Regions from separate parts of the Hafnia alvei genome, predicted to be linked through region 1. Evidence: predicted binding sites of a transcription regulator. Region 1 holds the regulator's gene; each other region holds the start of a gene.
The links. The regulator PurR, encoded in region 1, represses purine synthesis genes. The targets are predictions, from matches to a motif close to CANGCAAACGTTTGCNTG.
Positions count from the first base shown of each region.

Region 2: the regulator PurR is predicted to act here: its motif matches at 2,657-2,674, upstream of purE (5-(carboxyamino)imidazole ribonucleotide mutase).
Region 3: the regulator PurR is predicted to act here: its motif matches at 9,290-9,307, upstream of AB3Y96_RS20195 (NCS2 family permease).

Region 1 is NZ_OZ061315.1:2,501,067-2,511,941, reverse strand. It holds gene AB3Y96_RS12030 (ABC transporter permease) at 1-1,597, opposite strand, end outside; gene purR (HTH-type transcriptional repressor PurR) at 1,601-2,626, opposite strand; gene AB3Y96_RS12020 (YnhF family membrane protein) at 2,981-3,070, shown strand; gene sodB (superoxide dismutase [Fe]) at 3,164-3,742, opposite strand; gene AB3Y96_RS12010 (NlpC/P60 family protein) at 4,094-5,068, opposite strand; gene AB3Y96_RS12005 (Grx4 family monothiol glutaredoxin) at 5,434-5,778, shown strand; gene rnt (ribonuclease T) at 5,900-6,556, opposite strand; gene gloA (lactoylglutathione lyase) at 6,728-7,135, opposite strand; gene AB3Y96_RS11990 (alkene reductase) at 7,339-8,436, opposite strand; gene AB3Y96_RS11985 (NAD(P)-dependent oxidoreductase) at 8,691-9,332, opposite strand; gene AB3Y96_RS11980 (LysR family transcriptional regulator) at 9,456-10,364, shown strand; gene AB3Y96_RS11975 (DUF1289 domain-containing protein) at 10,431-10,670, shown strand; gene AB3Y96_RS11970 (FUSC family protein) at 10,675-10,875, opposite strand, start outside.
Region 2 is NZ_OZ061315.1:1,158,227-1,169,101, reverse strand. It holds gene dnaC (DNA replication protein DnaC) at 1-93, opposite strand, end outside; gene dnaT (primosomal protein DnaT) at 96-659, opposite strand; gene AB3Y96_RS05490 (GGDEF domain-containing protein) at 871-2,250, opposite strand; gene purE (5-(carboxyamino)imidazole ribonucleotide mutase) at 2,766-3,290, shown strand; gene purK (5-(carboxyamino)imidazole ribonucleotide synthase) at 3,287-4,357, shown strand; gene AB3Y96_RS05475 (MASE4 domain-containing protein) at 4,549-5,967, opposite strand; gene ybbP (putative ABC transporter permease subunit YbbP) at 6,209-8,614, opposite strand; gene ybbA (putative ABC transporter ATP-binding protein YbbA) at 8,611-9,297, opposite strand; gene tesA (multifunctional acyl-CoA thioesterase I/protease I/lysophospholipase L1) at 9,268-9,906, shown strand; gene AB3Y96_RS05455 (SDR family oxidoreductase) at 9,961-10,734, shown strand; gene AB3Y96_RS05450 (co-chaperone YbbN) at 10,809-10,875, shown strand, end outside.
Region 3 is NZ_OZ061315.1:4,344,522-4,355,396, reverse strand. It holds gene ygfK (putative selenate reductase subunit YgfK) at 1-1,226, shown strand, start outside; gene ssnA (putative aminohydrolase SsnA) at 1,229-2,557, shown strand; gene ygfM (molybdopterin-dependent oxidoreductase FAD-binding subunit) at 2,623-3,399, shown strand; gene AB3Y96_RS20210 (molybdopterin-dependent oxidoreductase Mo/Fe-S-binding subunit) at 3,401-6,277, shown strand; gene AB3Y96_RS20205 (uracil-xanthine permease family protein) at 6,437-7,897, shown strand; gene guaD (guanine deaminase) at 7,935-9,251, shown strand; gene AB3Y96_RS20195 (NCS2 family permease) at 9,505-10,872, shown strand.

The sequences.
Region 1 (10,875 bases):
CGTAAACCAAAAGCGGAATGAACGTTTGCCACAGGGCCGCAACGGCAGCCATTCGACGATCGATACCGGATGCATAGGCAACGGTTTCAGTTGCCAATGTGGGGAAGCGCCCAGCGCCTAAGCCCAGCGTGGGTAAATATAATCCCATGCTAACCGCGAAACCTAGCGCAACGGAAAGCGTTAGTGGTTTGCTCAATAAACGGATCTTGATGCGCCAGAAACAGGTCCAAGGCGCTTTGCCAAGAGATTGTGCGGTGTAGAGCAGTCGTGAATCGAAAGCCTGCCACGCGCCGCTGAGGCTAAGAAAATAGTACGGAACGATAAACACCATATGGGCAAAGACAACGCTGGGCAGCAGGCCAATAACATCCAGCCAAGCGGCCATATGCTGTAAGCCGAAGATTAGGCTGATTTGTGGTATCAACAGTGGGGCGAGCAGAAGCCAAAAGTTCGTTTTGCTACGCGTATAAAATTGCCACTCCAAAAAACCAACGCACAGCACCAAGCTTAACAGGTTCGCCATCCCCGCAATGAGCAGGCTATTCATAATCGGCGCACTGAGCTGATGAATGCTGGTAAGCCAATAATCATCGGTCCACTGTAGCGGGAAAGAAGAAGAGAAAGGCCAACGCCACGCAATAGACCAAACGAAGAGTACCGCGTAAGCACCTAGCGTTAACAGCACGCCAATTGTCCAGAGCGGAGCAAGCGGCATACGCCATGTGTTGCGCCTTTGCCCATAAGCGTTGCGACAATATTTCAACCAGAGTTTTTCACCGCATCCCCATGCGCCAAAGCTGGCTAATGTCATCGCAATAAGCAACAGCGTGCCAGCGGCGGCCAAAGACTGGTGCCCCATCGAGGGTTCGCTTATCCATTGCCAAACTAACAACGCCAAGGTGGTTGGCTGCTGTGGCCCCAATAGAATCGCAATATCCACGGCGGATAGCCCAAAGGCGAGCACGCAAAACAGCGGCAGGCGCAGGGCCACCAGTATTTGCGGCACTAATAGCAACCACCAGACTTTTTCACTGTGGTAACCCAATGCGTTACCAGCCTGCATTTGACGGGCCACATCAATTCGCCCCGCGATGTTAAACGCCAGCAAAAATAAAAAGGGTGTCTCTTTGATCACCAGTAAAAGAATTAAGGACAGGGCATAAGGGTCATTGACGATCGTCCAATCAGGCGGGCGCACAAAACCCGTAAATGTTGGGGATATAAGCCTGAGTAGCCAACCTGAAGGAGATAACAGCAGTATGAGTCCGGTCGCCAGTGCAATATGCGGCATGGCTAAAATCGCGCTCGAAACAGCGCGAGCGGCCCCGCTGGCGCGCTGTATAACTTGCCCGCAAAGCGCTAATGCCAACCAAAGTGATATTAAGGTAGCGGCGATTGCGCTCCATAAACTCAGGCCAACCGAGCGCATCAAACCTGGCCATTGGAGTAAAAGCGTCCACGGCTGGATGAAGTTATTGAAAGAGGAAATGTCAGACAGCGGCTGAGTCAGTGCCAGCAGCGCTGCCAATATTGGCAACGCTCCGGCAAAGAACAGCACAACGGGGAACAGCGCTAAAAGAAAAGGGCTGCTCTTCATCACTTAGCGGCGATAGTCCAGATATGGGCCATCGGCAACGGAGCGACGCTCCACGAGTTTTGGATGAACTTCGATCGTTTGAGAATCTTCACGTTTGCTCACGATACGGTCGAGCAGCATATCAAAGGCCATAGAGCCCAAACGCTCTTTCGGCTGGTGGATGGTGGTCAACGCTGGTGAGAAGTAGCGAGCGTTGCGCACGTTATCATAACCGATCACCGATATATCCTGCGGTACACGTAAGCCCATCTCATCGGCGGCGCAGATTGCGCCCATCGCCATGATATCTCCGCCCACGAAGACCGCCGTTGGGCGATTTTTTTGCGATAGGATCTGGTGCATGGCTTTGTAACCGGATTCTGGCTCGAAGTCGCCTTCTACCATCCACTCATCGCGTGCGGAAATATTGGCTTCCTGCAGGGCTTTCAAGAAGCCGCGCAGACGACCTCCGCCGGTGTTACGGGAAAGCTGACCGGTAATCGCCCCAATATCGCGGTGACCGCGTTCAATTAAATAGCGACCGGCTAAATAGCCACCTTCGAACGCATTATCTTGAATGGCGTCGGTAAAATCACTGCGCTGTGTGCCCCAGTCCATCACTACCATTGGAATATTGCGGTAGTCCTCAAGGGTTTGCAGCAGGTTTTCTGGATATTCAGAGCACATCACTAACAGCCCATCGACGCGCTTTTGCGCCAGCATTGCCAAATAAGCTTTTTGCTTTTCAGGGTTATTGTGAGAGTTACATAAAATAAGCGTATAGCCTTGGCTGTAACAGGCGTTTTCAACGGCCTCAATCACCTCAGCAAAATAGGGCGCTTCGCTGGAGGTTGCCAGCAAACCGATCGATTTAGTGTGGTTCACTTTCAGGCTACGGGCGACGGCGCTGGGGGAGTAGTGCAATTCTTTAATGGCTTCCCAAACCGCGGTCTTGGTCTCTTCTGCGACAAAACGCGTCTTATTAATAACGTGAGACACTGTCGTGGTTGAAACGCCCGCGCGTTTTGCCACATCTTTAATCGTTGCCATGAAACAGATGACTCCTAAGCTAATGTCACAATGACATAGCTATTGCGTTAATCGTTTGCTTACGTACATCAAAATATACTGATTACAATCGCATCAAAGAGAGGAATATGCGGATTTATCAAGCGCCAGCCTATTCTTTTACGTTATGAAAGCTGATACGTAGCAGTAAACCGTAAATTTTGGCCTATAAAATGCAAAAGGGGAAGTCAAAATTGTGGGTTAACAGAAAGAATAATCGAAAGTTTTACTGCGTGCGATCCCATTTAAGGTATGTGAAAATGATTTCACACACTTTCTGCAAGTGTTTATGTATAATCAAAATTGATCTGATAACGAAATGCGGGAGAAGAAGAAATGGAAACCGACCTGAAATATTCTCTAATGACAACGGTCGCGGCGCTGGCTGTGATTGTTATCTTTAGTTTTGTTGCCGCGCTACATTGATTTATCGCTAAGTTTTCTATCGATAGCTATTAACATGGCTAAAACAAAAGGCGGTCAATTGACCGCCTTTTTCATGTGCGTAACTTAGCAAACTTATGCCAGATTTTTCGCCACGAATTCCCAGTTTACCAGAGCCCAGAAGTTCTCCAGATATTTAGGACGCGCATTGCGATAGTCGATGTAGTAGGCGTGCTCCCAAACGTCCACGGTCAGCAGAGGCTTATCACCGCTGGTCAGTGGTGTTGCTGCGTTTGAGGTGTTCACAATTGCCAAAGAACCATCGGCTTTTTTAACCAGCCAAGTCCAACCAGAACCGAAGTTGCCGATCGCGGATTTAGTCAGTTCTTCTTTGAAAGCGTCGAATGAACCAAATGCTTTGTTAATGGCTTCGGCTACTGCGCCAGTTGGTGCGTTGCCACCTTTTGGTGACAGGCAATGCCAGTAGAAGGTGTGGTTCCAAACCTGAGCGGCGTTGTTGAAGATCCCGCCGGTAGAGGTCTTGATGATCTCTTCCAGTGATTTACCTTCAAATTCAGTGCCTTTAACCAGATTGTTCAGGTTAACCACGTAGGTGTTGTGATGCTTACCGTAATGGTATTCCAAGGTTTCTGCGGAGATGTGCGGTTCGAGTGCGTTTTTTTCGTATGGTAATGCAGGTAATTCAAAAGACATTGCTCTCTCCTATTATTGCTCTATTTTGCAATGAAACAGTTACACGGAAGTGTTTTATGTTTCATGCATCACACCAACGTTAATGTCAGTGAGCGGGTTTTTAAAATTGAAACGATCTTGTTGTGCTCTTGTTATGGGGATCGATTTTAGCAAGTTTTGAATCTAATAACAGGCAAAATTTTTGTTTTTGGTTATCAATTGATGATTTGTACACCATTCGTTCAAAACGGCGACGGTACGAAAATGAGGGGAAGGGGATAATACAAAGACAGGGTAAATCTAAATGATAGGGATTATCACAAAATACGATTAATCCCTACCATAAATCTGTTTAACAATGACCTTCTGCTATTAACGAATCGTTTTTGGCGTCATTACGCGGCGGGCGCCAACGTAGTGTCCTTGCCAATAATCATTATCTAAATAGCTGATCCGAATTTGTTCGCCGGTGCGAGGTGACTGTATAAATTTACCTTCGCCCATATAAACACCTACATGATCGGCGGCGCCACGATTATTAATACGGAAGAAGACCAAGTCGCCTTTTTGTAGCTCTGTTTTTTTCACCGGAGCCGCATCGCGCAGATGATACATTTCATTGGCGGTACGCGGGATCTTGATGCTCAGTAAATCCTGATAGGCGTAATAGACTAAACCGCTGCAGTCGAAGCCCGTGCTTGGTGAAGCTCCACCCCAGCGATACGGTTTGCCTACCTGATTCATCAGCTTATTCATGGCCGTCTGCTTGGCATGCTGGTAGCGTTTTTTATGCTGAGGGCTCAAACGGATCGGTTTACCATCAACGATTTCAATATTGTTTTGATTCAGCTTGGCTAATTCGCCTTTGCTGTTTCTGCCATGGCTATTCAATTCACCGCGCTGGCGACCATAGGTTTTTTTATTACTAACGCGAGCTAGCCTAGCCGTGGAATGAGTGTCGCTTTTCTTGACGCTGGATTTTGCCTTCGGTTTAGAAATAGAGGCTAATACTGCTTTATCTATTTTTTTGCTATTGGCTTTATTGCGCGCAACGGCTCTATTTTTGGCGAACTTGGTGGCGAGAGCGGTAGGCTGAACGTCTGCTGTTTTTTTAGTCGCCTTGCTTTTTTGCTCTACCGATTTTTTATTTTTTGCCGTTGTTGTAGGTGCCGCAGTTTTTTCTTTTTTGCTGGTGGCCGGCTTTCGTTTTTTACGATCGGCAGTTTCGCTACTTGTCGCATGCGACTTTCGCTGATCGGCAACGACTTTATGCCCCGGAGAGGCATTCGCTGCATTAGCAAATAGCTGTGTAAACAGCAGAACAAAGAGCGCGATATATAGACGCATCGATAGGTTCCAGACTTTGTCCCAAGCAAAAAACATGGCAAACAGTATTAAATAAACCGCCGCAACAAAACAGCATTCATTTCTGCTATTTATATTCTCTTTGTGACCAAATGTTACGGTGATTGAATCAGATACTGTTTTGTTCAAAAAACGCGGTAATTCTGATCGTGTACAAAACGGATATAGCATAGCACGTTTTTAGATTAAACTGAGCTTACGCTGTGACGGGATGTTGAAATTCAGATAATAGCCACATAAAAGATGGCGTTTTTTTCTCAGAGCGACACTCGGTACAATCCAGTACAATAATTCGATATGCACTTGCATGCCATAGGCATAACACTGGCTAGAGGAAGTAAACTAAAATGACAATGACCACCATTGAAAAAATTCAGCGTCAACTGGCTGAAAACCCGATTATTTTGTACATGAAAGGCTCACCAAAATTGCCAAGCTGTGGCTTCTCTGCGCAAGCCGTTCAGGCATTGTCGGCCTGTGGCGAACGTTTTGCCTATGTTGATATTCTGCAAAATCCGGATATTCGTGCTGAACTGCCAAAATATGCGAACTGGCCAACCTTCCCGCAGCTGTGGGTTGAGGGTGAACTGGTTGGCGGCTGTGACATCATTATTGAGATGTACCGTGCTGGCGAACTGCAGCAGCTGATTAAAGAGACTGCTGCGAAGCATCCTGCGCAGGAAGAACAGTAATCGTTGATGATTATTGTGAGAAAAATAAAAGGCGCCTAAGGGCGCCTTTATAATTTATTGCGTTAACTCAGAAATAAAAATTCTTACACCGCTCGGTGCTGCAACAAGAAAAAGAGGCAGACTATTCGGTGGTTTCTGGCGCAGGCGTTGGCAATGGCCATCCACCCATACGTTTCCAGCGGTTTACCAACTCACAAAACAGCGTTGCGGTTTGTTCAGTATCATATAGCGCAGAGTGGGCCTGAGTGCTATCAAAGGGGATCTCTGCGGCGATACAGGCTTTCGCCAGCACGGTTTGTCCTAATACCAAACCGCTCAGGGCGGCAGTATCAAAGGTGGCGAACGGATGGAATGGATTGCGTTTTAAACCAGCACGTTCTGCGGCGGCCATCACAAATGAATGATCGAAGTGCGCGTTATGCGCAACGATTACCGCACGATTACAGTCCTGATCTTTAATGCCTTTACGAACCGCTTTGAAAATAGCATGCAGCGCTTCGTATTCGCTCACCGCGCCACGCAATGGATTTTCAGGATCGATGCCGTTGAATGCCAGAGCCTCTGGAACAAGAACGGAGCCAACAAAAGGCTCAACGTGGAAATGAAGTGTTTCATGTGGCTCTAACCATCCATCGTCAGTCATGCGTAACGTGACTGCCGCAATTTCAAGTAGCGCGTTGGTGTTGGCATCAAAACCCGCAGTTTCGACATCAATGACAACAGGATAGAACCCGCGAAAACGCGCGCTCAGCGTATTAAGATTGGTGGTTTCAGCCATGTTCAACTTCTGGTCTATGGAATGCAGCGCGCATTATGGCAAATTTTTTTGCAGTTTGCAGTCAGCAAACGTGGGGCGACTCTCATTCAGGTAAAACATAAAAAAGCGAACGGCTATGCGTTCGCTGGATTTTTAAGCAAAACAGTCAGGTTTTATCCTAGGGAGGCGAGGTTAGTTCCCTAAGCCTGCATCTGCCTGTTTGTTTTCGATCAGTTCGATTTTGTAGCCATCGGGATCTTCAACAAAAGCAATAATAGTACTCCCCCCTTTAACCGGGCCTGCTTCACGCGTGACTTTTCCACCCGCCTTGCGGATGTTTTCACAGGTCGCTGCAACATCATCAACGCCTAATGCCAAATGGCCAAACGCGGTGCCCATGTCGTAGCTTTCTACGCCCCAGTTGTAGGTCAGTTCGATAACGGAACCCACGCTCTCATCACTGTAGCCGACGAACGCAAGGGAGTATTTATACTCTTCGTTCTCGCTGGTACGCAGCAGACGCATGCCTAAAACGTTGGTGTAGAAGTCGATTGAGCGTTGCAGATGACCAACACGCAGCATGGTATGAAGTAAACGCATAATTTCCCTCTGAAATTAGAATGGCCTTGATGACAAGGCTTCGCTATCAGCAATAGCGACAGGATGTAGACACATTGTAACAGCCTACTTTCAGCGATCAATAAAAGCCCCTGATTAATCGCCAGAGCCGTAAATAAAAAACCCTCTGACAGAGTGGAGGCGGTCAGAGGGTTGGCAGCTATGCCAAGGTATTAATATTGCAGCTATAGCGTTGGATAATCTGTGTAGCCTTTAGCATCACCACCGTAGAAGGTTTCAGGATGTGGCGTATTCAGTGGGGCTTTTTTCTCTAAGCGCTCGACCAAATCAGGGTTAGCGATAAAGTTACGACCAAAAGCCACTGCATCAATGAGACCTTGGTTCAACAACGTTTCGGCCTTTTCTGCGGTATATCCGCCTGAACCAATAATGACGCCGCTAAACTGTTTGCGAACTGCCTGACGGAATGCCTCTGAATAAGGCTTGCCGCCTGCCCAATCTGGCTCAGAAAGATGCAGGTAGGCAATTTTACGTTGGTTAAGCTGACCGATCAGGTAAAGCGCCGCTTCTTCTTGATCTTCACCATTGTCCAGACCATTGAACGGGCCTAATGGAGAAATACGGATCCCAACGCGGCCTGCGCCAGATTCGGCAATCGCAGCGTCAACGACTTCTAGAGTTAAACGTGCGCGATTTTCAATGTTGCCACCGTATTGATCGGTGCGGTGGTTTGAGGCCGGTGACATGAATTGATGCAATAAATAGCCATGGGCAGCGTGAAGCTCAACCAGATCAAAACCGGCTTGGCTAGCAAGGCTCACCGCATGACGGAAATCGTTAACGATGCCCGGAATTTCACTGGTTTCTAAAGCGCGAGGTTCTGAACAAGGCACGCGTACCCAGTGACCATTTTCATCACGTACGGTGGTGCGGGTATCGGCGGCAATCGCAGAAGGTGCAACGGGAGCCTGTTGGTTAGGCTGCAGGCTATTATGAGAAATACGACCAACGTGCCACAGCTGTACGGCGATATGTCCGCCTTGCTTATGGACGCCTGACACAATTTTTTTCCATGCGGCTAGCTGCTCTGGCGTATGCAGGCCTGGAGCACCGGCATACCCTTTGGCTTGGAATGAAACCTGAGTGGCCTCAGTAATGATCAAACCTGCGCCCGCGCGCTGGTTGTAGTATTCACCCATCAGCGGGGTTGGAATATCACCCGGTTCTATGCTGCGCAAGCGTGTCAGCGGAGCCATGAAAACGCGATTAGGTAAAGTAACGTCACCAACGGTGACCGGAGTGAATAACTTTTCGATTTTCATAGTCAATCCTGTTGCAGTTGTTGCGCATTATCATGCGCCACGAAGTTTAGGTTAGCTCGTCAGACGTGGGTAAAACGTGACAGCGAGGCTTGGGCAAAGACTAATAGACCAGTTGGTCTAAGTCAATACAAGCACAGATAGTTTGTGAAGAAATAATTGTAAACGCAGGAATTATAGGCAGTTACAGAGAGTGAAACGCGCACGAACAGCACGCGACTGTTCGTGGGAAAGGGGGATTAGGAGAGGATTGTGGCTTAGTAAGCGGCGGTGAATTGCTGCTTAATAAATTGTGGTTGTTCAATTTCATTCAGGATGACAACGGCAAGATCCTCAACGGAAATACTGGCAGGCGCATCACCGTTCATCAGCAATGACGTTGTACCCAAACGGAAACTGCCGGTACGTTGACCCGGCTTTAGCATGGCCGCGGGGGATAATAACGTCCAATCCAGTTGGCTACCGGCACGTAATGTGTCACGCAGTTCGCGAGCACCTTGCGCGCCAGGACGGATCTCTGCGGGGAACTGTGGTGTATCGAGCAGTTCAACGCCTGGTGCCACTTCAAGGCTACCCGCGCCGCCGACCACCAAGAAACGTTTCACGCCTGATTTTTCGACCGCTTTCAAAATAGCATTGCTACCTTTGACAAAGTTGGCGTACAGATCAGGATCGGTCCAGCCGGGGTTAAAGGCGCTGATTATCGCATCTACGCCTTTGAGCGTTTGTGCCAGCCAATCAATGTCGGTCACATCGCCAAGTGCAATATGCAAATGGCTATTAGTGGGTAAATCTTTGGTATGACGAGCGATGGCGGTAACGTCATGACCACGCGCCAGCGCCTCGTTAACCACCACACGACCGACAAAACCTGTTGCACCGATAATAGCGAGTTTCATTATTCATTCCTTTTTCAACATTGATTGCGATAGAGAAACTTTAAGCCTTAACAGCGTGGCTGATAAGTGGCATATTGCCACTAACTTCTTTAAGTAAAACTTTAAGATGGGAAGGGGGATTCGATGGATAAACTTAATCGTATGGCGGTATTTGCCGTTGTCGTCGCGGAAGGTTCACTCAGCGCGGCGGGGCGGCGTTTAGGCATGAGCGCTTCCGCGGTGAGTCAACATATGCGAACGCTAGAGCAGAGTTTGGGTGTGGCGCTGCTGCATCGTTCTACGCGAAAACTAACGCTCACTGATGCGGGCGCGGCATTTTATCCAGGCTGCAAAGCCATGTTGCATGAGGCGAGTCAGGCGGAGCAAAGACTGGCCGAAATGCGCGACACGCTGGTTGGCGAATTGCGCATTGCTACAACGATAGGTCTTGGTGGAACACCGCTTGCGCAGGCTCTTGCCCCGCTATTGCAAGCTCATCCCAAGCTGAGTCTGCGGATCTTAGCTAACGATGAAATTATTAATTTAATTGATATTCGCGCTGATATTGCTTTGCGGGTTAATCGACAATTGGACGATGCTTCTTATATTGCGCATCCGCTCGCGACGTGGCCGATGGTGTTATGTGCATCGCCGCGTTATTTAAACCGCTGCGGGATACCTGAATCCCCGCATGAATTGACGCAGCATCAGTGGTTGATCAGCACCAACGATGCAATTCCTACCTCAATCACCTTACAAAAACGCAGCGGGGAAGTGTGCAAAATTCGGCTGCCCGATATTGCCACCGGCAGTAGCAGCATGAATGTATTACGCGCATTTACGCTGGAGGGATTAGGGATCTCAGTACAGCCGCTGTATGAAATCAGCCATGAGCTTCAGAGAGGAGAGTTAGTGGTGCTGTTACCTGAATGGCGACCCACGCCGCTCAAGCTGCACGCATTAACGTTAGAGAGAGTGCATACTGAAAAAAGCCGTCAGGCTATGCTCTGCTTGCGTAATTTCTTTCAGACATATAAAGATACAGAATATTAAACGAAAATTGATTTGCTCAGTTCCTTGTTTGCGTCTTCACTTAGGATAGTAAGCAGGAGGTATATCGTGGCCCAGCAGCTTGAGTTTTTTGATATTCCTAGCCCGTGTCGAGGTATATGCCAGACGGACGATCGGGGCTACTGTCGTGGCTGTATGCGTAGCCGAGAAGAACGGTTTGACTGGATGAAACTGAGCGATCCGCAAAAACGCGATGTGCTCCGTTTGTGCCGCCAACGATTTTTACGTCAGCGGCGCAACGATAATGCCGATCAAATCAATCCGCCGGAGCAGCCATCGTTGTTTTGATATCTCAGGGCTTGCTTGTCACTGAAGAGACCACGCTTTGCTGTAGCTGCGATAAAGAACAATATAAGCGCCATACCAGACCGGCTAAATCACGGCCGCTTTGATCCGGATGGCGAGATAACACCTCGCTGATCCTTAACAGTTCGGCTAAGGTGCCATCGAGCGACTCATGCTGAACGCCTTTCTCCGTCATAATCCCTTTCAA
Region 2 (10,875 bases), 1.3 Mb from region 1:
CCACTCTTCGGCGTTAGTGAATTTAGGCTCAACGTGAGCAGGCATCATTTTCTTCAATCTCTGCATCAGGTTCATGCTAGCGGCATCTTTCATCTTTAACCTCTGAAACCTTTAGGGATGGAATAATCTTGTTCGCCTATGTCATTAACATCACGTTTTGGCTGCCCGCCGTTGCTCATGCGGTTTTGCTGCACGCTACGTGCGAGTTTTTGCTGCCATTGTATATGATGGAAGGCTTTCCCCTCTGCTTGCCAATAAGCAACAAAGGAGGCCAGTTCGGTTGGCGTCACCGGTGAGGTCAAAATACATCCCCACATTGCCGCCATGCGCAAAAAATCAGCGTCAGGCTGCCATCCTGCGTACATCACAAATTTACCCAACGGCGTTGGAATATTCTGTACCACAGGCGCGGCAGCGTCATGGCTAAAATCATCATTAAACAGAGACTCTTCAAGAGCGACATCTGAATTTGCACGACCGGCAGCATCTTCAATGGCCAACAGCTCAGCCATTCTCTCTGGCGTCACGGCGTAAAAAATTGGCATGTTGTTATCGAGCACAGTCATCACTCCGCGATCGCCGGATTTTAACGCCGTCGCCGGATCGCGGCTAAATGAGTCTAGGCTCGTAATGGAGGAGGCCAAAATTTTGACAGACATGTTTTCTTTTTACTCTGATGAAGTGTGAACTGATAAAGCGAATAACGGTGCATACCGTCCAAATGCCACACGCCTAGGGCATTTTAGCCTTAAGCGATGTGGCGGTATATTACCAGTCCATACAGTATAAATCAGTCTTATCTCGAACGAGAAAAGGAATGAAATAGTCAGATGAATGAGAAAACGCGAAAATTCTGATGTTTGAGGGAAGCTAAGCGATTGTGTGCTCAACGTCGGAGATAGAATGAGAGAAAATCACAACACAATTTCGTCCGCTTTTTTTAGCTTGATACATCGCGGTATCGGCTCGGGATATGCCTTCATCTGCGCTGAGATGTTGATCGGTTATAGTGTACACACCGATGCTGACCGTAACTTTTTCCGGTCCCCCATGAACGCGAACGTCTTCAGACACACGATTGCGGATATTCTCAGCAATTCTAGATGCCGACTTTGAATTTAACCCTTTAAGAATAATGGCAAATTCTTCACCACCGTAGCGCGCAACCACATCCGATTTACGCACTGATGCCACCATTGTATCAGCAACATGACGAATCACTTTATCGCCAACCGGGTGACCGTAGCCATCATTGATACTTTTGAAATGGTCAATATCAATGAAAAACAGTGAAATCGGTGACGCTTCAGAAGCCCCTTTAATCCGGCTAGCCAACTTATGGTTAAAGTAACGCCGGTCATAGAGATGCGTGAGAGAGTCACGGATAGAATTTTCATAGGATTCAAGATAATCCTCCAAGCCTTTTTGATAAAGCTTGTAGATATCGTAAATAAACGCCAGAACAACGCACAATGTAGCCAGTACTTCAAACAAATGAGAGCCGTACCACGCTAACGAGGTTACGTATTCACTACGCCACATCAACAAGATACTGCCAAGAAATGCTAGGCAACTGAGACTGAGACTAAACCAAAATCCATTAACTAACTTAGTAAAGAACACAACCGTGAATGTTGTTATTACCCAAATAATTATCAAGACATTGCCAATATGTGAACTCCACAGGCGGCGGTAGTTAAGTTCATCCGTTTCAATTATTGGCAATTGTAAAATGTCATTATTGCTTATAATAACAACCGCTAAGCTAACGGCTATCAATATGACAATAGCACAGCTCGCGGCCACAGTGCTTTTATTAACATAATTACATTTTCTTTTTATATAGAAGAACACTGAGAGCAAAAATAACGCGGCCATTGAAAAGCTGCGAATAACGAAATCAACGGCTAAAGCATTTGCGCTTTCACTAATTTTAGACTCTGAGATTAAAACACCAGGGTATATAAATAGACTATTCGCAAGAAACAAACTCGATAGTCCATAAGCACTTGCTATGGCGATTAAGTGCAGATGGGTATTATTGAAGTGAAAGCGTATCAAAATAATAATAGTTAAAAACATATGCAAAACTAAGACAATAGCTGTAGATACTGGAAAAAAAGAGCGCAGAGCATCAAACCGATGCTCACCAAAGCGGACAAAAAATACAAATAAACAAAATAGTAATAAGAACGAAACTAAACTTAAAAAATGACCTTTTTCCAGAAAGGAAAATTTTTTTTCTAACATAGCGAACATCCTGTTCTCTAACCACCACTAAGGTTAAGTTAGGATTTTCATGTTATTTAATTTGTTAACTGATATATATCATTATATAAACAGACATTCAATGAATAAAATTAATCGTTACAATTTACAATTACACCATCAATGAAATATATAACATGACTATAATAGATCGAATTCTTATATATTTTAAAACTAATAAGCAGTAATGTAATTTAGCTGAAAAAGTATCTAGAAAAACAAAATTAACAACCTGTTCAATGACGACTAATAATTATAACTAACTTTTTTCGAGCTATTATAACAATATACATAGCGTCATATCTGTTCAAAAACACAACAGCACGGCATACATAATGTTGATGCTCAAAGTGCTATTGTTGACGCTAAAACTCGGTATAGGCAACGCTACGCAACCGTTTTCGTCACTATAAACACGTGATATACTTCGCACCTCTTTACTCGCTCAGCGGTGCTGAGTTACCAAAGTTAGTTCGTTAAACAGGAGCTTGCCATCAATGTCAGCCAATGTTGTTCCGGCTAACCCATCCGAGGCAAAAATTGCCATCGTTATGGGTTCCAAAAGCGATTGGGCTACCATGCAGTTTGCCGCCGAAGTTTTGACCCAGCTTGATGTTAAGTTCCATGTCGAAGTGGTTTCCGCTCACCGAACTCCAGACAAACTCTTTAGTTTTGCCGAGCAGGCCTGCGAGCGAGGCTTTGACATCATTATCGCCGGTGCGGGTGGTGCTGCACATCTGCCAGGCATGCTGGCGGCAAAAACATTAGTTCCTGTACTCGGCGTGCCCGTGCAAAGCGCAGCGCTCAGCGGCGTAGACAGCCTCTATTCCATCGTGCAAATGCCACGAGGTATTCCCGTTGGCACGTTAGCTATCGGTAAAGCCGGTGCTGCAAACGCAGGGTTATTGGCAGCCCAGATTTTAGCCTTGCATGACCCAATGCTCGCACGTCGCATGGCGGCATGGCGCCAGGCACAAACCGACGAAGTACTGGCACACCCCGATCCTCGGGAGGAAGCATGAAGCCCGTTTGCGTTTTAGGTAATGGCCAGCTTGGCCGTATGCTACGTCAGGCGGGTGAACCGTTGGGGATCACCGTTTTCCCCGTCGGACTCGACGTTGACCCAGAAGCCGTTCCTTGGCAACAAGGCGTTATTACGGCTGAAATCGAACGCTGGCCAGAAACTCCACTGACCCGAGAGTTAGCACGCCACAGTGGCTTTGTTAACCGCGATATTTTTCCGCGTCTAGCAGACCGTTTGACACAAAAACAGCTGCTGGATGAGCTGAACCTAGCTACCGCACCATGGCAGCTATTAGCCTCAACAAGCGACTGGCCAGAAGTATTTGCCAATATTGGTCAATTCGCGATAGTGAAGCGTCGCACCGGCGGTTACGATGGCCGCGGTCAATGGCGAATTCGCCCTGGTGATGAGGTTGAATTACCCGCAGACGTTTACGGCGATTGCATCGTTGAACAAGGCATCAACTTTTCTGGCGAAGTCTCATTAGTGGGTGCCCGCGCCCATGATGGCCATTGTGTATTTTATCCGTTAACGCACAACCTGCATGAAGATGGGATCCTGCGGGCTAGCGTCGCCCTTCCTCAGCCAAATGCTCAGCTTCAGCAGCAGGCAGAGCAAATGCTCAGCGCTATCATGAATGAGCTTGGTTACGTCGGCGTAATGGCGATGGAGTGCTTTGTGGTGGATGATGGTTTACTGATTAACGAGCTTGCGCCGCGCGTCCATAACAGCGGGCACTGGACGCAGAATGGCGCATCGATAAGCCAGTTTGAATTGCATCTGCGCGCTATTCTGGATTTGCCGCTCCCGACTCCCGTGGTTAGCACACCTTCAGTCATGGTTAATTTGATTGGCACCGAGCTGAACTATAGCTGGATGGCACAACCGTTAGTCCATCTTCACTGGTACGACAAAGAAGTACGTCCGGGGCGCAAAGTTGGCCATCTCAATCTCAATGACACCAACGCTTCACTTCTCAGCGCCGCGTTAAATGAGCTCACGCCACAGCTTTCGGCGGAGTATCACAGCGGGATACGTTGGGCGCAGGAAAAACTACTCGCCTAATTCTGATCATGAAAAACGGAGCCTAAAGGCTAATGCAGATCGTTTAAGAGTTCGAGATACACGGGGCTAGCACACCGCGGGGCGCTCCGGCAGCTAAAGCTGCTACGACCCCATCGGTGTACTTCCCCTAAAATCACGCTTAAGTGACCAGCATTAACCTAAAGGCTCCGTTTTTACTTCACAGCAATAAACTAAGTATATATTGCTCTTAATGGCGCTGAGTTCTCGCGCCCCATCATTTTCGCGGTGAGCGCCGAATAGATAACCACACGATCGCGGCCTTCCAACTTCGCTCGGTACATTGCCTCATCAGCACGTGCAACGCATTGTTCAGCGGTAAGCTCATTCCCCGTTACGGTATAAATGCCAATGCTGATAGTCATTTTCTCGGGAACATCCTTCCCATATGGCGAGTCCTGATGATGGCAAATCTTAACGCGTATTTTCTCTGCAATCTCTAGCGCATCATTTGTGCTAACACCATCTAGCATCACAGAGAACTCTTCTCCCCCAATACGTGCTGCAATATCTGTTTTGCGTATTGTGCTTTGCAAGGTTTTTGCCACATATTGAATCACACGATCACCGGTTATATGCCCGTAGATATCGTTAATCCGTTTGAAATGGTCAATATCAGCCACGAGTAAGGTAATCGGCGCGCTTTTTGATACGCTCTGCATTCGATTGACTAAAGAATCATAGTAGTAACTACGATTATATAAACGCGTCATAGGATCACGAATGGAATTATTGTAGGAAATCTTATAATCGATACGTGCTTTTTGATAAAGTTTAAAAATATCGAATAAGAAAGCCAGCATCACAACAAATGTCGCAAGCACTTCAAAAAGATGAGCGCCATACCATGCCAGGGACGTCATATATTCGCTGCCGCTAAGCAGCATAGTGCTACCTAAAAATGCCATACAGCTAAGACTTAGGCTTGCCCAAAAATTATTCTTCACACCGGCAAACCACATCACCGCACAGGTGGTTCCGCCCCAGAGAAAAACCAGATAAATCCCTACGAATGAGCTCCAAAACTGCTGATAAGAAAGACTTCCCTCATCAACAATTGGCAAACTTAAAACCAAACTATGGCTTGAAACAAAATAGGCAGTAGACAGCAGAATAATCGTCAAGCACGTGCACAGAGCAGTGACCGAAACCATATTAATAAATCGATTATTCCATAAGCGATAAACAGCTAAAGATAAAAGAAAAAATATCGCCATGCTGGCGCTGCGAAAGATAAAGTAGATAGCCAGATCGTTAGCGTTGGTACCAATACCGCCATCGATAAAAATAACTCCCGGATAACTAAGCAGTTTGCTCATGAGGTAAAGAGAAGAGATACCATAAGCGAACGCCAGCACCACCAAATAAAGGTGTTTTCTATCGAAGCTAAATTTCATCAGCATAAATAGTGCTAATAAAACATTTAGCACCAGCGTTACTGATGTAGAAACCGGGAATAATGCTTCCAATGCGGGAAGTCTGATGTAACCAAACAGGCGAAACAAGGCAAAAAGTACAATCAATAATGCAATTGAAAAGATAACAAATTTATTTATTTTAATAGACTCTGCACTAACCTCAGTTCTATTCATATTTAAATTCCTTTTAAATATTAAACAAACACCCATATATTCTACTAAAACCATATAAAACGATATTACTTATGAATGACATCACATGCAATTAATCACACTAAAAACATATGATTTTATAAAATAAACGAGCAAACACTTCGGAATTTATATCTCAATCAACCAGAGAAATTAGTATTAAGAAAGAGATGAATTGAATAATATATCGATGAGCACGCCCATGTCGGCGTGCTCATATTAATTATCTCTTCAGCAAGCGAGCACCTAAGAAGCCACCGCACAATGAAAGCAACAGCGCACCGCTAATAGGAACTAAGGCCCACATTAAGTAATTCGGCTGCCACGGGAAATCAAACACCTGTCGTTGCAGCAGCCACAATGCTACTTCGGCACCCGCTGCCGCCGCAATACCAGACACCAATCCTAATAAGGCAAACTCGCTCCACAATGTGCGGCGTAATAAACGCATCCCTGCACCTAGCGTACGATAAACGCTTAGCTCCTGCCGACGCTGTTGCATTCCCACCTGCACCTGCGCCATTAGCAGCAATACGCCGCAGATAATGACCAGAATCACCATCACTTCTAATGCGCGGCTTACCTGCTGCAATACCTGACTCGCCTGTTGCAATATCGCACCGATATCAAGCAGGCTCAGCGTTGGAAATTGCCGATTAAGCTGAGTCAGTAGCTGTTCGTCGCCCACATAACGGAAGCTGGTTAGCCAAGTCTGTGGCTGCCCATCCAACGCATGCGGGGGGAAAATGAAGTAGAAGTTTGGCCGCAGGCTTTCCCAGTCAACTTTACGCAGGCTGGTGATTTTGGCGCTAAAATTTTGCGTATCACCACTGAACGTCACCTCATCACCAATCCCCAAGCCAAGACGTTCTGCAATCCCCTGCTCGATGGAAACCTCACCGGCCTTAGGCGGCCAATAACCCGCGGTTAACGGATTATGCTCAGGTAATTTATCTTGCCACGTCAGATTGAGCTCACGGTTAACCGCCTCTCCCCCAGGCGCATCTTCAGCAATTAACTTTGTCGCCTCATGTCCGTTAATTTCCGTTAAACGCACGCGCACCACGGGATAAAACGTACGTGCCTCTACCTGATGTTGCTCAAGGAAATTTTTTACCAGTGGAACCTGCTGCTCCGTCATATTCATCAGAAAATAGTTCGGGCTGTCCGGCGGTAATTGCTGCTGCCAACGATCGAGTAAATCCCCACGCAGCACTAACAGCAAAGCCAATAACATGAACGACAGTGAGAACGCAGCCAGTTGACTGATGGTCGCCGCAGGTTGGCGCAATAAGCGGTTAACCGCTAAACGTAGCGCCAAATTCTTAAGCGTAAGCCTACGCAGCACAACTAACCCACCCCAGCCCACCACGCTAAGCAGAAATGCCAAGGCCACCATGCCCAATAACAACGACCACAGCAGCGTGCTCAGCCCAACTAACGATATCAAGCCTGCAATTAAAATCAGCGCCGTAATGGGAAGGTAATAGCGCAGCGGCCACACCACGCGAAAAGCATCGCTACGCAGCACTCGCAGCGGTTGAGTGGCTATCAGTTGGCGATAAGGTCTTAAACCAACCACCAGCGAAATCAGAACCATGCCTCCCAGCGACCAAACCCAAGGCCAGCCTCCCGCAGCAGGAAGTGCTGTCGGCAAAACCGGTGCCAATAGGCGGATCAACAATGCTTCAAACAATAGCCCTAGCGCACTTCCCGCAACACCAGCCACCAGCAGCAAGGCCAGCCATTGCCCTGCAATTAAACGCAACAACGTTTTACGCCCAGCGCCGAGCGTTTTTAGGATCGCCACCAGTTCATAGCGGCTTCGGCAGTAATGGTTCATCGCAACGGTGACCGCCGCCACCGCCAGTAAAAGCGTTAGCAGCGCGGATAACAGCAGAAATTGCTGCGAGCGTTGCAATGATTTACCCAGCGTCCCACCGGATTCCTCCAGCCCAAACAGCTTTTGGTCAGGCTTCAGCTGTGGCGTCAGATACTGCGTAAATCGTTCGATAGCATCAGCGGGGCCGGCAAACATATAACGATAGCTCAGGCGGCTGCCTGGCTGCACCGCACCCGTTTTATCAACATCAGCAAGGTTGATAAGAATTCTTGGTGCAGTTTGAAACGGATTAAACCCGTTATCAGGCTCTTGCACCACCACGCCAGCCACTTTTAGCGTCGCGTCCCCCACATCTAAACTATCCCCAACTTTTAAATTTAACAGGGATAGCAAACGTGAGGCGACCAGCACTTCGCCAGGCTCAGGACGTAATCCGGCAGGTTGCGTAATTAATTCACCATACAGCGGGTAAAGCGTGTCAGTTGCCTTTACATCCGCCAGCTGTGGTCTATCTCCAGCAAACGTCATGGTGGAAAAAGAAAGCTGGCGGCTTACGCTCAGTCCGTCGCGCTGAGCCTGCGTCAGCCACTGTTCATCAGCAGGATGTGCGCTGCGCAGAACTTTATCACCGGCCAGAAAATCTCGGCTTTGCTGACTAAGTCCACGCTCCATTCGGTCACTGATGCTTCCCAGTGCCAAAACGCAGGCCACTGCCAACGTTAAAGCCATCCACACAATCAATAGCGAAGGCGATTTCCACTCGCGCCAAAACCAACGCAAAATCATGCTTCCTCCTGCAATACGCCTTCAACCAAGCGCATACGCCGCTGGCATCTTGCTGCCAACTGAGGATCGTGAGTCACCAGAATCAACGTGGTATCAAAATCGGTATTTAGGGAAAACAGAAGATCGGCGATACGGTCGCCGGTATGGCGATCGAGATTACCGGTTGGCTCATCGGCAAACAGAATTTTGGGACGGCCACTGAACGCACGCGCCAACGCCACGCGTTGTTGTTCTCCACCTGATAGCTGCGCCGGTAGATGATTCAAACGCTTGCCCAGCCCGAGCTGGTTTAACAGCTGCACCGCCTGTTGACGGCTTTGACGATCGCTATCACCACGTAGTAACGCGGGTAGTTGAACGTTCTCTAATGCCGTTAGCGTGGGCACTAACATAAACGACTGAAACACAAAGCCAACGTCTCGCGCACGCAACGCCGCCCGCTGCTCCTCATCCATTTGATCTAAACGCTGGCCTAAAAGAGACACCTCACCGCGCGTTCCATCATCTAAACCGGCTAAAATCCCCAGCAGCGTTGATTTACCCGAGCCTGACTCACCAATCAACGCTAATGTCTGCGCAGGTTTGACAACCAGCTCAACTCCGGTAAGGATGGAAAGCTGACTATCACCTTGACCGACCTCTTTGGCTAAATGATGAACTTCAAGAACATTTTCCGTTGGCATATCCCTTTCCTTCTTCTATTCAGCCTGTTATGTGGGCGGGCAATGGCCGCTGATACATTGTTAATATTAGGCGACAGCCTTAGTGCAGGCTATCGATTACCCATTGCCGATTCATGGGCCACACGTCTTGCACAGCAATGGCAAAAAACGACGCCATCGGTTTCTGTGGTTAATGGTAGCATTAGTGGTGACACTGCCGATCAAGGTCTTGCTCGACTTCCTACTTTGTTGAAACAGCATCAGCCGCGCTGGGTATTGATAGAACTCGGCGCTAACGATGGGCTGAGAGGTTTTGCCCCCGCCGATATTGAAGCAGCCTTAGACAAAATCATTACTCAGGTACAACAGGCGAAAGCGCAGCCTCTGCTAATGCAAATTCAGCTACCGCCTAACTATGGCCGCCGCTACACCGAAGCCTTTGCGGCCATTTATCCCAAACTGGCAAAACAGCATCAAATACCGCTTATTCCATTCTATATGGAGCAGGTGGCGTTAAAACCCGAGTGGATGCAGCAGGACGGATTACATCCAAACGGTGAAGCACAGCCGTTTATTGCGCAATGGATGAGCGAACAGCTTCACCCCTTGCTGACGAATCCCCATCAGTAATGTTTTAATTAAACATCTTTAACGCCGTGCCAACAGGTTTACATAGGTAAAGTTATGCAAAAAGCTATCCTTATCACCGGCTGCTCCAGCGGAATTGGACTTACCGCAGCACAGGATCTCCGTAACCGGGGATATCGAGTGCTAGCCGCTTGTCGCAAGCCGCAAGACGTTGAGGTGATGCGCGATCTGGGCATGGAAGGTATTGAGCTGGATTTGGACGACAGCGAGAGCGTGGAACACGCCGCTGCGGAAGTGATTCGTATCACTGAAGGACGCCTATATGCGCTGTTTAACAACGGCGGTTTTGGCCTCTATGGCCCGCTCAACACCATCAGCCGAGCCGAATTAGAACGGCAGTTTGCCACTAACCTGTTTGGCACCCACCAGCTCACTCAGCTTTTATTACCCATTATGCTGCCACACGGTGAAGGCCGAATTATTCAAACCAGTTCAGTGATGGGACTCGTCGCAACGCCGGGGCGCGGTGCTTACGCTGCAAGCAAATTTGCGCTTGAAGGCTGGTCTGATGCACTGCGAATGGAGCTGCACGGCAGCGGCATCCATGTTTCACTCATTGAACCGGGCCCGATAAATACCCGCTTCACGAGCAATGTGCATCAAATGGAAAAAGATAAACCGGTGACCAATCCAGGCATTGCGGCGCGCTTTACGCTCACGCCTGATGCCATTCTGCCTAAGTTGCATCATGCCTTAGAAAGCAAAAGGCCAAAACTTCGCTATCCGGTTACGCTGGTTGCTCACGCGCTAACCGTGCTGCGCCGTATTTTGCCAGGGAGATTACTCGACAAGGTTCTAAGTGGTAATTAACGCCTTGGCATTGCAAACGGCCAGATAAGCCCCATATCGTTTTTATATGTTTAAGCGTCTGAGAGAACAAAAGAATGCTAAATAATTCCGTGATCAACGTTACCGAAGCCAACCTACATCAAACGCTAGAGCAGTCTGCGT
Region 3 (10,875 bases), 1.8 Mb from region 1:
CCATGGATAAGCTGACTCAGCAAGGTTTCCGCTACGTCTTTATTGGGGTCGGAACCGACAAAAATAGCGGCGTGAAACTGGCGGGTGACAACCGCAACGTTTATAAATCACTGCCGTTCCTGCGTAGCTATAACCGTGGCGATAAACTCTCTTTAGGACGTCACGTTGCCGTTGTCGGTGCGGGGAATACCGCCATGGACTGCGCGCGTGCGGCGCTGAAGGTCCCCGGCGTAGAAGACGTGACCGTTATCTATCGTCGTACCTTGAATGAAATGCCAGCCTACCGCGAAGAGTATGAAGAAGCGGTTGAAGACGGCGTGAAGTTTATGTTCCTGACTAATCCAGAGCAGTTTGATGCCGATGGCACGCTAACCGCGCGGGTGATGGAGCTCGGCGAACCCGATGAGAAAGGCCGCCGCCGCCCAGTGGCAACGGATAAAACCATCAAGCTACGCATGGATGCGCTGATTACCGCCATTGGTGAACAGGCCGACTGCGCGGCGCTCAGTGCGATGGGCGTGCCATTAAATGCCGATGGTTGGCCTGCGGTAAACACCGAGACCGGCGAAACTCCGCGCCCTAACGTGTTCTTAATTGGTGATGTGCAAAGTGGCCCTTCTTCCATCGTAGCGGCTATCAGTACTGCTCGCCGCGCGACTGACGAAGTGCTCAAGCGTGAAAATATCCAGACTCATCACGGTGATAAGCAGTGGTCTAATGTCGATCCGGCCGAGATTTATCAACGTAAAGGCGCGATCAGCGTGTTGATGGTGGATAAAGAAGAGCGCGAAGCCTTTGTAGCTCAGGAAGCGCAGCGCTGTTTGGAGTGTAACTATATCTGTAGCAAGTGCGTTGATGTGTGTCCAAACCGCGCCAACGTGTCTATTGCCGTTCCAGGGTTCCACGATCGTTTCCAAACCCTACACTTAGATGCTTATTGCAACGAGTGCGGTAACTGCGCGCAGTTCTGCCCGTGGCAGGGGAAACCCTACAAAGACAAAATTACCATCTACAGCCTGCCAGAAGATTTTACCAACAGCACCAACCCAGGATTCTTTGTCGATAACGATAACGTCAGCGTACGACAAGGTAAGCAAATCTGGCATCTGCATATTGATAAACAAGGCCAGCTTGATGATGTTCCACCTGAGTTGGAAGACATGTGCCGCATCATTAGCCATGTTCACAATCATCATCACTATCTGCTTGGCCGAGTGGAGGTTTAATTATGCTGATCCTAAAAAATGTTACGGCGGTTCAGTTCGAACCTGCTTCGGTACAACACGGTATTGATATTGCGATTGAAGGCTCGCTTATTAAAGAGGTGGGCAGCCAGCTGGTTGCCAAATATCCGCAGGCGGACGTGAAAGATATGCAGGGTAAATGGGTTATGCCGGGCATTGTGTGTGCGCATAACCATTTTTACTCCGGATTATCGCGCGGAATTATGGCCAATATCGCTCCTAGCCCTGATTTCATCTCCACCTTGAAAAACCTGTGGTGGCGCTTAGACCGCGCTTTGGATGAGGAGTCGCTTTATTACAGTGGGCTAATTTGCTCGCTGGAAGCCATCAAAAGCGGCTGCACCGCCGTTATCGATCACCATGCTTCGCCCAACTACATTGCGGGGTCATTAAATACGCTGCGTAAGGGGTTTATTAAAGCAGGGCTGCGCGGTATGACCTGCTTTGAAACCACCGATCGTAACGGCGGCAATAAAGAGCTTCAGGCGGGAGTAGAAGAGAACATTGCCTTTGCTCAGTTGATCGATAGTGCGAAGAAACAGGGGAATGAACCCTACCTCGTGGAGGCTCATATCGGTGCTCATGCGCCCTTCACCGTGTCGGATGCGGGGCTAGATATGCTGCGTGAAGCGACTAAAGCCACGGGGCGTGGCCTACATATTCACGCGGCGGAAGACAGCTATGACGTATCCCACAGCCACGATAAGTATGGCAAAGATCTGATTGTACGCTTGGCGGAGCACGATCTGATCGACGCCAAAACGCTGGTGGCGCACGGTCTGTATCTCTCTGAGGCAGACATTCAGATCATCAACCAGCAGGATGCGTTTTTGGTGCACAACGCCCGTTCCAATATGAACAATCACGTTGGCTATAACCAGCGCATTGGCGAATATAAAAATGTGGCTTTGGGAACGGACGGCATAGGCTCCGATATGTTTGAAGAGCTGAAATTTGCCTTCTTTAAACATCGTGATGCCGGAGGCCCAATGTGGCCAGACAGTTTCACGCGTTTCTTATGGAATGGTAATCGCTTACTGGAACGTAACTTCGGTGCTCACTTCGGTTGCTTAGCTGCGGGCTACAAAGCCGATCTTACCGTGTGTGATTATCCAGAGCCAACGCCGCTAGCAGCCCAAAATATTGGCGGACATCTGGCATTTGGTATGGGATCGGGCAGCGTCCGCAGTGTGATGGTTGAAGGACGCTTCGTTTATGAAAACGGTCAGTTCCCGTTTGATGTAACGCCAATCTATGCCGAAGCCAGCAAGGTGGCGGCACGGTTATGGAAGCGGATGGATGAGTTAGCATAACTGTTATACCGCCCCTTATTAGGGGCGGTTTGTCCTTCTAAGGGCAAATAACAAGAGGATGAAAAATGATTGAGCAATTTTTCTGGCCAGAATCCATTAAGCAGGCGCTTGAACTCAAGCACCAGTTTCAGGATGAGGCGGTCTATTTTGGCGGAGGTAGCAAGTTAAACGCGACGCCGACCAAAACGACAAAGAAGTTCGGCATCGCTTTATCAAAACTCGGGCTTGATAAGGTGAGTTTGCAGCAGGAAAAACTACACATTGGTTCTCAAGTCACGCTACAGAAGCTGATTGATACCCCGTTGGTCCCCGATGCGCTGCGTGATGCTCTGGGATTTATCTACTCTCGCCATCTCCGTAATCAAGCCACCCTAGCAGGCGAAATTATCGCCAAGCAGAAAGAACGCGTTCTACTCCCCGTGTTGTTAGCGCTTGATGCGCTAGTGGTGGCGGCAGCAGGCGAAACTCTCCGTCTAGAAGAATATCTGGATAACGATCGTGACGATCTTCTGCTGGAGGTGATCCTTCCCGATCCTTATCAAAACTGTTCAACGCGTAAGATCGCACGTTCTGCCGCTGGCTTAGCCGTGATAACCGCGGCGGTAGCTACCGGCTCCAATGGTGAAATGAAAATTGCCCTTGATGGCGTGTCTGAACGAGCAATACGACTGCGTGACGTAGAGTCTCGCGGCCTGAGTGATGATGCATTAGAGAAGGCCGTGAGCGATGCCATTTCCCCACGTGCTGATATCGGAGGCAGCGAAGCATACAAGCGCTATATCGCGGGTGTTGTCGTTGCAGAACTGTTGGCTGACTGTCAGCAGATGAGTGAGGAAAAGTGATATGAATATTCGCTTTACGCTAAATGGTACCCCTCGCACGTTGTCATGTGAGGCGGGGGATAACGTGCAGAAAGTCTTGTTCAATCTAGGCCTACATTCTGTACGTAACAGTGACGATGGGTTTGGGTTTGCGGGTTCCGATGCCATTATTTTTGACGGTGTGGTGGTTAACGCTTCACTGCTGATCGCCGCCCAACTTGAGGGAACAGTGGTCCGCACCGCAGAATCACTGGGCACGTGGAATCAACTTAGCCCGGTACAACAGGCGATGGTTGATGTGGGGATTGTGCAATCAGGCTATAACGATCCCGCGGCTGCGTTAATTCTTACCGAGCTGCTTGAGCGCATCCCGTCACCAACGCGAACTCAGATTGATGATGCATTATCGGGATTATTTAGCCGCGATGCGGGCTATCAGCAGTTTTATCAGGTGGTTGAATTAGCACAGGCACGCATGGCCGATCCTTTCTGCCAGCAGGAGATCGCACCGGAGTTTCGCGATGATTTGCAGGTGGTGGGCAAGCTCTGCCCAAAGGTCGATTCTGCCAAAATGGTGCAGGCTAAACCTTGTTACGTTGAAGATCGTGTTCCTGCCAATGCCTGCATTATCAAGATGCTGCGCAGCCCGCATCCGCACGCGCTGATTACGCATTTAGACGTGAGTAAGGCAGAAGCATTGCCGGGTGTGGTACATGTGATTACGCATTTGAACTGCCCCGATATTTATTACACGCCGGGGGGACAAAGCGCGCCTGAACCTTCTCCGCTCGATCGTCGTATGTTTGGTAAGAAGATGCGTCATGTGGGCGATCGTGTGGCTGCGGTCGTGGCCGAAAGCGAAGAGATTGCGCTGGCGGCATTAGCGTTGATAGACGTCAGCTTTGAGGTGTTGAAACCGGTCATGTCGATTGATGAGGCAATGGCCGACGGTGCACCGCTTGTTCACGATGAACCTATTGTTTATGTGAACGGCGCACCGGCTGACCTTGAGGTGCAGAATCGGGGCTCGGCGACGCGGGGCGAGCACATGATTATCAACTTCCCGATTGGCGCAAAACCACATAGCAATATTGCCGCAGGCGTTCACGGCCGTATTGGGGATGTTGAAAAGGGATTCGCTCAGGCGGATGTCGTGATTGAACGCACGTATGAATCGACCCAAGCCCAGCAATGCCCGACAGAAACCCATGTCTGCTTCACCTATATGGACGGTGAGCGGCTGGTGATCCACGCGTCTACACAAGTTCCGTGGCATGTTCGTCGTCAGGTGGCGCGTTTAGTTGGGCTGAAACAAAATAAAGTCCACGTTATCAAAGAGCGTGTGGGTGGGGGATTTGGCTCCAAGCAGGACATTCTGTTAGAGGAGGTCTGTGCATGGGCGACCTGTGTGACGGGGCGTCCGGTCTATTTCCATTACACTCGCGAAGAAGAATTTATCAGTAACACCACGCGACACGTTGCCAAAGTGAAAGTGAAAATTGGGGCAACGAAAGAAGGTAAGCTTACCGCCATTGATATGGATTTCCGCGCCAACACTGGCCCTTATGGCAACCATTCGTTAACGGTTCCCAGCAATGGCCCCGCGCTTTCATTGCCTCTCTATCCTTGCGACAACGTCAATTTCCAAGTGACGACCTACTACAGCAATATCTGCCCAACCGGTGCCTACCAAGGCTACGGCGCGCCAAAAGGAAACTTTGCGCTAACCATGGCGCTGGCGGAGTTAGCTGAACAGCTCGATATCGATTTGCTGGATATGATCGAACTCAACCGTGTAATCGAAGGACAAGAGCTGAAAATATTAGGCGCGATTGGCGAGGGTAAAATGCCAACGTCGGTGCCAACGGCGGCGAGCTGTGCGTTAGAACCGATTTTGCGTAAAGGACGTGAGCTGATGAACTGGGGAGAAAATAAGGCTCCACAGGGGGATTGGCGAATCGGTCAAGGTGTGGCGATTATCATGCAGAAATCCGGTATTCCAGATATCGACCAAGCGAACTGCATGGTGAAACTGGAGTCTGATGGCACGATTATCGTTCATTCAGGCGGCGCAGACATCGGCACCGGATTGGATACGGTTGTCACTAAACTTACCGCAGAAGTGTTGTGTTGTTCTCTGGCTGATGTGCATGTTATTTCGGGTGATACCGATCATGCGCTCTTTGATAAGGGGGCTTATGCGTCCTCGGGTACGTGTTTCTCCGGCAACGCTGCCAAGAAAGCGGCTGAAAATCTGAAAGAAAAAATTCGCTTCCACGGGGCCCAAATGTTGGGTGAGCCTATCGACGATGTGGTGATCGTCAGCCCAAGCATCGTGCGGGGCAAGCAGGGTGAAGTGAGCTTCGCTGAGATTGCACATAAAGCGGAAACGGGAACGGGCTTTGGTACGCTGGTTGCCACCGCGTGTTATATCACGCCAGATTTTGCTTTCCCGTTTGGCGCAAACTTTGCTGAGGTTGCGGTCAATGTGCGAACCGGTGAGATTCGGCTCGATAAGTTCTATGCATTGCTCGACTGTGGTACGCCGGTTAACCCAGAACTGGCGTTAGGGCAAATCTACGGCGCTTCTATGCGTGCCATCGGACACAGCCTGACAGAAAAGCTGTTTTATGATGAAAACGGTAGCCCTATAACGCGCGATCTACAGACCTACGGGGCTCCAAAAATTGGTGATATCCCACGCGATTTCCGCGCATTTCTCGTGCCCAGCGACGATAAGGTTGGCCCATTCGGCGCTAAATCCATTTCTGAAATCGGCGTGAACGGCGCAGCGCCAGCGATAGCGACGGCGATCCACGATGCCTGTGGTGTTTGGTTGCGAGAATGGCACTTTACACCGGAAAAAATCCTCCGAGGACTGAATAAACTCGAGGCGTAAGCGTAATAAGGTGCGGGGAAATCATCTCCGCACCTCTACGATTCAATAGTTAACTAAGCATGAGCTTTAGTCTGGATTCAATTTAATCTGGGCAGGGTTTCTGCATGGTTTTTCCCGCATTTATTGAATCAGATATTCAATTTCTCAGTGGAGTAGAAAATGTCTGATGTACAGCAAGTTGCAGATAAAACCGTTAAAAATGAGTCCTTATCTTCTGGGGATTCAGAGCTTATTTATCATCTTGATGATAAGCCGCCGTTGCATGAAATGTTGATCGGTGCGGTGACGCATCTCCTCGCCATTTTTGTCCCCATGGTTGCTCCTGCGCTTATTGTCGGCACCGCGCTAGGGTTATCTCCAGAGGTCACCGCCTATTTAGTTTCTATGGCGATGATTGCCTCGGGAATTGGTACTTTCATCCAGGTAAATCGATTTGGTCGTGTAGGGTCAGGATTACTCTCCATTCAATCGGTCAATTTTTCGTTCGTGACCGTCATGATTGCGCTGGGGGGCTCGATGAAAAAAGACGGGCTCGACGAACAGGCGATTATCTCCGCCTTACTTGGCGTGGCCTTTGTCGGTGCTTTCCTCGTTGTTGCCTCGTCGCAGGTTCTTCCCTATCTCAAACGCGTGATCACACCGACCGTTAGCGGCGTTGTGGTTCTGATGATTGGCCTTAGCCTGATCAAAGTCGGCATTATTGATTTTGGCGGCGGTTTACCCGCCAAAGGCGATGGCTCCTTTGGTAGCTATCAAAATCTCGGTCTGGGTTTTCTGGTGCTTTGCGTGGTGATCGGTTTTAACTGCTGCCAGAACGCGCTGTTGCGGATGGGGGGGATCGCCATCGGTTTAATCGTGGGGTATGTCTGTGCGTTGTTTATGGGTATTGTCGATTTCTCGACCCTAAAAGATCTGCCGATTATCACTATCCCTCAACCGTTTAAATATGGTTTCTCGTTTGATTTTCATGCCTTTTTGGTTGCCGCTACCATCTATCTTTTAAGTATTTTGGAGGCGGTGGGCAGCATCACGGCAACGGCGATTATTTCTGAACGTCCCATTGTGGGGGAAGAATATGATCGGCGATTATCCGGCGGTGTGCTGGCGGATGGTTTGGTTTCGGTGATCGCCTGTGCTCTGGGTTCTTTACCGCTGACCACGTTTGCGCAAAACAACGGCGTGATCCAAATGACCGGCGTAGCTTCACGACATGTGGGGAAATACATCGCGGCGATATTAGTGATTCTGGGCCTGTTTCCGGTTATTGGGCGTTTCTTTACCACCATCCCCGCGCCTATTTTAGGCGGCGCAATGACACTGATGTTTTCGATGATTGCCCTCGCAGGGATAAAAATTATTCTGTGCGGCGGTATGGATCGGCGTGAAACCCTGATTGTGGCGACAGCTTTGGGGATTGGGCTGGGCGTTTCCTACGATCCGCAAATCTTTCGTATCCTTCCTGATTCTATCTATGTGCTGTTTGAAAATCCTATCTGTGCGGGCGGCGTGACCGCCATCATTCTTAACCTGCTGATCCCAAGAGTGAATAAGCGTGGTCAAGAAGATGAGTTGGAAGAACTGATTAAGCCGGTGACTGAGAATTTTACTCAAGCGAAATAGCGGTTTGTCACTCTGACATGCTAATGGAGAAAACATCATGTCTGAACAACATGCTTTGAAAGCGATACGCGGTAATTTTTTAGATATCGTCAAAACAGTAGAGCAGCCTGAGGAAATTGAATCTCATCTGCGCTTTATTGAAGACGGCTTAATGTTGCTCCGCCGCGGGAAAGTTGAGTGGTTTGGCACATGGCAGGAAGGAAAGCATCTGATTCCAGAGGGCATCCGCGTGCGTGACTACAGCGGAAAAATGATCGTGCCCGGCTTTGTGGATACCCATATTCACTATCCGCAAAGCGAAATGGTGGGCGCTTATGGTGAGCAGTTGCTGGAATGGTTGAATAAACATACGTTCCCCGCCGAGCGACGTTATAACGACATTGAATACGCCCGCGAAATGTCAGCTTTCTTTATCAAGCAGCTATTGCGCAACGGCACCACCACGGCGCTGGTATTTGGCACGGTTCACCCCGAATCGGTTGATGCGCTGTTTGAGGCCGCGCATAACATCAATATGCGAATGATCGCGGGCAAAGTGATGATGGATCGCAATGCTCCTGATTATTTGCTCGATACCGCTGAAACCAGTTATAGCCAAAGCAAAGCGCTGATTGAACGCTGGCACCACAATGGGCGTTTGCTCTATGCCATTACGCCGCGTTTTGCTCCAACGTCGACGCCAGAACAGCTGGCAATGGCGCAGCGACTGCGTGAAGAGTATCCCGATACGTATCTCCATACCCACCTTTGTGAAAATAAAGACGAAATTGAGTGGGTAAAAGCTCTGTATCCAGAACGGAAGGGCTATTTAGACGTTTACCATCACTATGGGCTAACCGGTAAAAATAGCGTTTTTGCGCACTGCGTACATTTAGAAGAGCCAGAATGGGACTGTTTGCGCGATACCGGATCGTCTATCGCGTTTTGTCCTACGTCGAATTTGTATCTCGGCAGCGGCTTGTTCAACTTGAAAAAAGCGTGGCATAAACAGATTAAAGTCGGCATGGGTACGGATATTGGCGCCGGAACCACTTTCAATATGCTGCAAACGCTGAATGAAGCGTACAAGGTGATGCAGCTTCAGGGCTGGCGAATGTCTGCCTATGAGGCGTTTTATCTGGCGACCTTAGGCGGTGCCAAAGCATTGGGGCTTGATGACATTATCGGTAACTTCAATATAGGCAAAGAGGCTGATTTTGTGGTTTTAGAGCCAACGGCAACGCCGTTACAGCAGCTTCGTTACGATAACTCTGTGACTCTCATGGACAAATTATTCGTGATGATGACGCTTGGCGATGACCGTTCGATCTACAGAACCTACGTCGATGGACAATTAGTGTACGAACGCACCTAAAATGTCGATATCTTTAGTTGAAATGACGGTTTATAGGCCAGATAATCGTTTGCCTTAAATAACCGTCCCATTTTTATAACTGATGTGCTTGATGGGGTAATCGTTTGCTTTGTGGTTTTGTAGCAAGCTATAGATACCGCAAATGGATATTGCAAAGTTACGGTAATAAGAAAAACGCAGGTTCAGGCGTTAGCAATCTTGAACAACATTATTGTCATCATGCGCAATGTTAAAACACTCAGAGGACATCAATATGTCTAGCAATTCATCTCAAGAAGGGTCAGCGGGTAAATCGGGCGGTTCGCTTGACGCTTACTTTAAAATTTCTGCTCGTGGAAGCAGCGTTCGCCAAGAAGTGCTGGCGGGGGTTACCACTTTCCTTGCCATGGTGTATTCCGTTATCGTCGTGCCGAGCATGTTGGGTAAGGCTGGATTTCCCCCAGGAGCCGTGTTCGTTGCAACATGCTTAGTGGCGGCTTTTGGTTCCTTACTGATGGGGCTGTGGGCGAATCTGCCAATGGCCATCGGGTGTGCGATTTCCCTGACGGCGTTTACCGCGTTTAGTTTAGTACTCGGGCAGCACATCAGTATTCCAGTGGCTTTGGGCGCCGTATTCTTGATGGGTGTTCTGTTTACCCTGATTTCGGTCACGGGGATACGTTCGTGGATATTGCATAACCTGCCAATGGGGATTGCCCACGGAACGGGAATTGGTATTGGCCTATTCCTGCTGTTGATTGCCGCGAACGGCGTGGGTTTAGTGATTAAAAACCCACTTGAAGGGCTGCCGGTGGCACTGGGGGCATTCACTTCTTTCCCTGTGATGATGTCCCTGCTGGGGCTGGCCATTATTTTCGGTTTGGAAAAACTGAAAGTCCCAGGCGGCATTCTGCTGGTGATTATTGGTATTTCAATCATCGGACTGATTTTTGACCCAAGCGTGAAGTATCAGGGGCTGTTCGCATTGCCAAGCCTATCTGCTGCCGATGGTTCATCGCTGATCTTTAGCCTCGATATCATGGGGGCATTGAAGCCGGTGGTGTTGCCAAGCGTGTTGGCGTTGGTGATGACGGCGGTTTTTGATGCGACCGGTACCATCCGTGCGGTGGCTGGTCAGGCAAACCTGCTGGATAAAGACGGCCAGATCATCAGCGGTGGCAAGGCGTTAACCGCTGACTCAGTGAGCAGCATTGTCTCTAGTTTTGTTGGCGCGTCCCCTGCTGCGGTGTATATCGAATCGGCGGCGGGTACGGCAGCAGGCGGTAAAACCGGACTCACGGCTACCGTTGTTGGCGTGTTGTTCCTGCTGATTTTATTCCTGTCCCCGTTGTCCTATTTGGTTCCGGGATACGCAACGGCACCGGCGCTGATGTATGTTGGTTTGCTGATGTTGAGTAACGTTTCCAAGCTAGACTTCAATGACTTCGTTGATGCGATGTCGGGTCTGGTATGTGCGGTGTTTATCGTACTGACCTGTAACATCGTTACCGGTATTATGCTGGGCTTTACCACCTTAGTGATTGGTCGTATTTTCTCTAATGAGTGGCGCAAGCTGAATGTGGGCACGGTAATTATTGCGATTGCGTTAGTGGCATTTTATGCAGGTGGCTGGGCAATTTAAGTT